Regions from separate parts of the Exiguobacterium sp. s21 genome, predicted to be linked through region 2. Evidence: a T-box and tRNA genes for the amino acid it is inferred to sense, from the RefSeq annotation. Region 2 holds a T-box; the other holds one or more tRNA genes.
What was found. The T-box of region 2 lies ahead of argS (arginine--tRNA ligase). A T-box ahead of a tRNA ligase gene usually reads a tRNA of that ligase, here a tRNA-Arg.
Positions count from the first base shown of each region.

Region 1: it has a tRNA-Arg gene. The T-box ahead of argS (arginine--tRNA ligase) is inferred to sense a tRNA for this amino acid. The anticodon was not compared.

Region 1 covers NZ_JACSLF010000001.1:86,775-90,190, reverse strand. The annotation lists gene KNP06_RS00455 (MerR family transcriptional regulator) at 1-544, shown strand, start outside; gene clpP (ATP-dependent Clp endopeptidase proteolytic subunit ClpP) at 586-1,161, opposite strand; tRNA gene KNP06_RS00445 (tRNA-Arg) at 1,313-1,385, opposite strand; gene KNP06_RS00440 (RNA polymerase factor sigma-54) at 1,509-2,654, shown strand; gene KNP06_RS00435 (glutaredoxin family protein) at 2,656-2,913, shown strand; gene KNP06_RS00430 (sugar-binding transcriptional regulator) at 3,026-3,416, shown strand, end outside.
Region 2 covers NZ_JACSLF010000004.1:194,506-197,921, forward strand. The annotation lists gene KNP06_RS07070 (GGDEF domain-containing protein) at 1-959, opposite strand, end outside; T-box leader at 1,112-1,324, shown strand; gene argS (arginine--tRNA ligase) at 1,377-3,059, shown strand; gene KNP06_RS07080 (metallophosphoesterase family protein) at 3,097-3,416, opposite strand, start outside.

The DNA of each region.
Region 1 (3,416 bases), on a different contig from region 2:
GTTACTACGCCAAATGGGTATCTCGCTCGAACAAATTCAAACGGCAAAAAGTGTGAGCGAGTTACTCGACAGCAGACTTGATGAGGTCCAACGCGAAATCGAGGCGTTGCGACAAGTCGAGCAACAAATCAAATGGATGCAAACAGGGGGAGATTCAATGAAAGTACGTTATGAGATGTGGGACCGACCGAAAATCGTGAACGGCTATGTATCCGAACTCACCACAATCCCGTTTGTTTGGGAAAAATTGCAACCAGAGCTGACGACAGACGAATCATATGGCGTCTGTTTAGCGAAAGAAGAAGCTTATCTAGCAGGGATGACTGATCCTGTCATAGGAGAAGAGGGAAGACAGGTTGAACTGTCGGCAGGACGTTACCTTGTCGCCACGGTCGAAGGCGGAATCCCGGCCATCCCCACGACGTATAATCAACTTCTAGCGTTGCCGGATGTAACGTTGCGGGATGCACTCGATTTTGAGCGCTACATTCATGGGCAAGACGGAGCTGACGACTTGATTGAAATTTGGTTACCTGTCCAATAAAAAGAAGCGCCTTTCCCGGAGTTGGGAAAGGCGCTTTTGGATTAACGCGTCATGACCTTGTCGATGAGACCGTAGTCTTTCGCTTGTTCAGCTGACATGAAGTAGTCGCGCTCTGTGTCGCGCTCGATGACTTCAAGCGGCTGGCCTGTGTTGTCGGCCATGATTTGGTTCAATTTCTCGCGCATCTTGATGATGCGTTCAGCATGGATCTTGATGTCCGATGCTTGACCTTGCGTACCGCCGAGCGGTTGGTGAATCATGATCTCCGCGTTTGGAAGCGCGAAGCGTTTGCCTTTTTCACCGGCTTGGAGCAAGAAGGCACCCATCGATGCGGCCATTCCGATACAAATCGTCGACACGTTCGGTTTGATGAAGTTCATCGTGTCATAAATCGCCATTCCGGAAGTGATCGAACCACCCGGACTGTTGATGTAAAGTGAGATGTCCTTATCTGGGTCCTCGGCTGCAAGGAAGAGGAGCTGGGCAACGATCGAGTTGGCGACGTTGTCGTCGATCGCACTTCCGAGCAAGATGATGCGGTCCTTGAGCAAGCGTGAGTAAATATCGTACGCGCGTTCCCCGCGACCTGTTTGTTCGATAACTGTTGGAATTAACATTGAATCTGCCTCCTTTATGTAGGTTGTAAATATATCATACCGCTATAGTCAATGTTGGTCAAACGATAGTCATCGTTTTTGACCTATTCCACGGTTTGACGATTCTAAAACGACAAAAGAGGCCAGGCATCTGCCTGACCTCTTTCTTTGATACACCCGGAGAGATTCGAACTCCCGACACCTGGCACCGGAAACCAGTGCTCTATCCCCTGAGCTACGGGTGCATGTTCTCTGATACGATTTATTATACATTTGTTTTTTTAAAAAAGCAATCCTGTTCGTCTCACTTTTTTTTGAGCGCGTTTTCCCGCCTTTCGCTACAATAGGAAACGAGAGGGGTGTGACCGATGCAACGCCAAGAACAACAGCAACTTCAAAAGCAACAGCTGACCCAGGACATGGTCAGGCGTCTGCCGGTTCTCGAAGCAGACCGGACCGCGATCGCTTTTCAGCTCGGCCGCTTGTCAAAGCGGAACCCGAACATCGCCATCGGCAGCGGTGCGGTCGAATGGGTGGAGGACACGGCGAGCGGGTTCGAGTCGCGTCTGTTCGAACAAATCGAGGAAGGAAGTGGGAACGAGGTCCAACGTATGCTTCAAAAGCGACTCGTCCTCGCGCTAGACCACCGCGGCCTCTTACCTGATAGTGACTTCGTGCTCGCCTATCGGTTCGAGGTCGATGTGGCGGACATTGAGGCGGCACGCCAGGCGCTCTTGTTTCTAGAACCGACGGGGATCGGGGCGAAGAATGAGCGGGACTGTCAGTACCGGCATGCAATTGAACATGACGACCCGCTCGTCTTGGACGTGTTCGAGGCGCTCGACGCGAACGTTGATGACATCCCGGGACGACTCGACATCTCGGTGGCTGAGTTCGACCGGGTGACCCGTATCGTGGCGACGTTACCGAAAACACCAATAGTATATGAAGGAACCGAGCATATCGTACCGGAACTCGAAGTCGTCCGGCGTGACGATGAGCTTGTGACGACATGGTTCAGCCCGACGCTCGATGCGACTCGGATCGGGGACGACCGCGAGGCGAAGTGGTGGCACGAGACGCTCGAGATGCGGAACGCGACGCTTCATTCAGTATGGACGGTCATCGCGGAACGTCAGGCGGACTGGCTCGACGGCAACCTCGTCTTGCATCCGTTGACGCGGAAAGAAGTCGCCGAACGGATCGGCAAGCACGAGTCGACCGTCGGACGGGCCATCCAAGGAAAGTATGTGGCGACCGAGGGCGGTGTCATGGCGTGGCGCCACTTTTTCGTCAGGTCCACGGATCATGGGCAATCGCCGTTCATGGTGAAAAAGGCGCTCGCCGAACTGATTCAACAAGAGACGTCACCTTTGAGTGACGCCGCACTCATGCGAGAGTTGGCCCGGATCGGCTATACGGTGACACGACGGACCGTGGCGAACTATCGGGAGGCGCTCGGTTTTGGAAACTCGCGGGAGCGGGAACGACAACTATGGAAAGGAGGGGACTGACATGGTGCTGACATTATACCGACGTGCCAACTGTTCGCTCTGCGAGGAGGCACTCGTCATGCTCGAATGGCTCATGGAAGACTATCCGTTCGAACTCGAGCAGGTCGACATCACGGGCAACGAAGAACTCGAGGCGAAGTACTTGTTCGAGATCCCCGTCGTCTTACACGAGGGGCGCGTCATTAGTCAAGGGCGATACGATGACAGTAAAGTTGAAGATTTTGTTAAGTATACGCTTACATCGAAAAAAAACGTTTGAAGGGGTTGCAAGACGGAAATGTCATTGATAAGATGAAGTCGTAGCGGTGGGACGCAAATATAAAAGTGGGACAAAAATTGTCCACGCTTTAAGTCGAGGGGGAATGAGTATGATTCAGCAGCTGATTCAAGTTCAGAAGCAAATCGTTCCCGACATGCTCGATACGCTCCGACATCGTTACGACATCTTACATTACGTCCGGTTGATGCAGCCAATCGGCCGCCGGACACTCGCCACAAGCCTCGGGCTGACGGAACGAATCCTAAGACGAGAAGTCGACTTTTTGAAAGACCAAGGTCTATTGATGGTCGCTACTCAAGGTATTTCCCTTACGGAATCGGGCCGAAACGTTCTCAGAGACTTGCACGAGGTCATGGGAGAGATCCTAGGAATCTCGGAAGTCGCACGAGAACTCGAGCGAAAACTAGGCGTTCGCCAAGTCGTCATCGTACCGGGTGATTCCGACGAGACGTTCTGGGTCCAGCGAGATATCGGTCGGGCCG
Region 2 (3,416 bases):
TCGAAGCGCATCTCATATTCGACCGAGGCTTCGTTCGGATAAGCGTGATCGAGCAAATCGAACACGATGTGACGGTCGATCGGCTGGCGCGTCTTTAAATCAAAGTAAAGTGTGCGGTCGAACAGTTTGAACTCAACGAACCCTTCGTCGTACTCGTTGAGTCGTTCACATTGACTGAGGAACACCTCGATGGCTTGCGCCTCGCTCTGCGACAACGACACGGCTTCTTTTGCCTCATCATATTGTTCAATCAACGATTTGAAGGCGTCTTGCCGACCTTTCTGGATGATGAGCCGCTTAATAAAGAAGGTGAGTGCGGCGGCGATACTGCTGACGACAAGCAAGTTCGTCTCACGGAAGAGCGAGGCTGCTAAAATGAAGACGAGACTGACGATATACGTGTAAAACGCGATGTTTAGAAAGTCGCGGACCGGGATATCGACACGGAACCACCAACCGACTTGATACTTTTGCACGACCGTGTTCAAGATGATGGCCAGAATCAAACCGGCGAGCGGCAGGAACGAGTCTTGAGAATAGAAGCCGAGACCGGTCACACCACCAAGTGCCAAGTAAACACCGGCTGGGATGGCAATCTCCAAGAAAGACGTGATGGCGTTCCAAGGATACGTGAAGCGGAAGCGTCGAAGCGCGACGCGCGGTTTCAAGTTGACGAACTGGAAGACGAGGAGACCAATCTGATTGACGAAAAGCGCCGTCTCGAAATCAAAAAACAAGAAAATGATGAGGACGATACTTTCCGAAAACGTGAAGTAGACGCCTTTCCGTTCGATGGAGTCCATTTGAAAAATGATGACAAGGAGCGCGATCAAGATGAACGGCAACGGCTCGATGGCGGGTATGTTCAATACGCCTGTGGCGAACAAGGTGATCGTCGATATGAGTAAAACACTCCATATGCTCCAACCAAGGACGGACATCTTGCGAAAATGGTTCATGGTTCCCTCCTATATGGGAAAATTCGATATGTATGGTAGGAGATTCGGCACATTCATGCCCGAGTCCTGCCTATTCATCATAATGGCGGAATTCTAGCATTGAGTCTATATGAAATATCCTCTATAATGAAATTGCTTTTCAACCACATAGACGAAAGTCGATGAAAAAGAGAGTAACGATCGTTCCGTCAACAAAGCGACCTAGGGATTGGTGAGAGCCTAGGCTGACAAACATCGCGAAACGCACTTTTGAGATGCTGCCCGAACCTTAGTAGGCGTAGCCGGGGGACCCCCGTTATCACCGATAAAGCGGTCTGCGTCAAGCAGGCAAGAAGAGTGGTACCGCGGGCCATCCCGTCTCTTTGCATCTGTGCAAAGGGCGTTTTTTTTATGAAAATTTTATAAGGAGGAATTGTAATGAGTTATGAACGCAAATATGCGGAAGCCTTGTCCCGTGTCATCGGGGACGAGTTGACGCTCGACCAAATTGAAGCTCTAATTGAAAAACCAAAACATGAGGCACACGGGGACCTTGCTTTCCCTTGTTTCCAACTCGCGAAAGCCTACCGGAAAGCGCCGGTCATGATCGCGACTGATATCGCGAACGATTTGAACGATGAATTGTTCACAAAAGTCGAGGCGGCTGGACCATACGTGAACGTCTTCTTGAGCCGTGACGTCGTGTCACAAGAAATCATCAACATGGTGCTCGACGAAAAAGCGGACTATGCGACGCACGCAACCCGCAACGAGACAATCGTGACCGACTTCTCGTCACCGAACATCGCCAAACCGTTCTCGATGGGACACCTCCGTTCAACGGTAATCGGGAACGCCATTAACCAGATCGCCCGTAAAAACGGCTACGACGTCGTTGGGGTCAACCACCTTGGGGACTGGGGGACACAGTTTGGAAAACTGATGGTCGCCTATAAAAAATGGGGCAACGAGGAAGCGGTACGTGAGCATCCGATTGCCGAATTGTTGAAGCTTTACGTTCACTTCCATGAAGAGGCGAAGACGCAACCGGAACTTGAGGACGAAGGGCGTGCTTGGTTCAAGAAACTTGAAGACGGCAACGAAGAAGCGACAGAGCTATGGACATGGTTCCGTGACGAGTCGCTCAAAGAGTTCCAAAAAGTATACGACTTGCTCGGCGTCGAGTTCGACAGCTTCCACGGGGAGGCGTTCTACAACGACAAGATGGACCGCATCGTCGCCATGCTCGAAGAGAAGAACCTTCTCGTCGAAAGTGAAGGGGCGATGGTCGTCTCACTCGAAGATGAGAACTTGCCGCCATGCTTGATTAAAAAGAAAGATGGCGCGACGCTTTACGCAACACGTGACTTGGCAGCGGCCGTTTATCGTCATGAGACGTATAACTTCGTCCAAGCGAACTACGTCGTCGGCGGCGAACAGGCGCTTCACTTCAAGCAGTTGTTCTCGGTCCTCCGTAAACTCGGCTACGACTTCGTCGACGGTATGCACCACGTGCCGTTCGGTTTGATTTTGCAAGAAGGGAAAAAGATGTCGACACGTAAAGGTCGCATCGTCCTGCTCGAGGAAGTGCTGAAAGAAGCGATCGAGAAAGCTCAAGGCAACATCGCCCAGAAGAACCCAGAACTTGCGAACGCGGACGATGTGGCACGTATGGTCGGTGTCGGCGCGGTCATCTTCCACGACTTGAAGAACGAGCGCATCAACAACATCGAGTTCGACCTCGACAGCATGCTCAAGTTTGAAGGCGAGACAGGCCCGTACGTGCAGTACACGAACGCGCGTGCGAACTCGCTCCTCCGTAAGGGCAACTACGACGGCTCGACATTCACGGGTGCGGATGACGACCACACGTGGGGCGTCGTGACGATGCTCAACGCGTTCCCACACGTGATCACACGTGCCCATGAGCGCCGTGAACCGTCGATTATCAGCCGTTACGTCCTCGACTTGGCGCAATCGTTCAACAAGTATTACGGCCATGTCCGTGTACTCGAAGAAGATGCTGGTAAACAGTCGCGTCTCGCCCTCGTCAAAGCGGTGACGATCGTATTGACAGAAGGACTCCGTCTGATCGGTGTTCAAGCTCCAGAAGAAATGTAAGCACAAATAAGGGACCCTTTTGAGGGGGTCCCTTTTCCTATGCCTTCATTCGTGTGACTGTCCGGGTTTTTGTATCGTACAAACACCATTCCCGGTCGAAGATGACGGCGCCGACGTTAATGACGTACCGTTTTTTCTTCAATGTGAACGGTTTCCCGATTTCCCAGGGAATCGAACGGCCTTTCCGGTAAATCCCCGGGATATGGCTGTGGCCGATAAAGACGAGCGGATACTTGCCTTTCTCGACGATCGGTTCCCAGTCCGGACTCCAGTTCACTTGATGGCCATGCAAGAACAACGCCTCATCGAGCGTCGTCTGTTCCGGTAATAATGAAATCCGCGTCTTAACTGGATGCG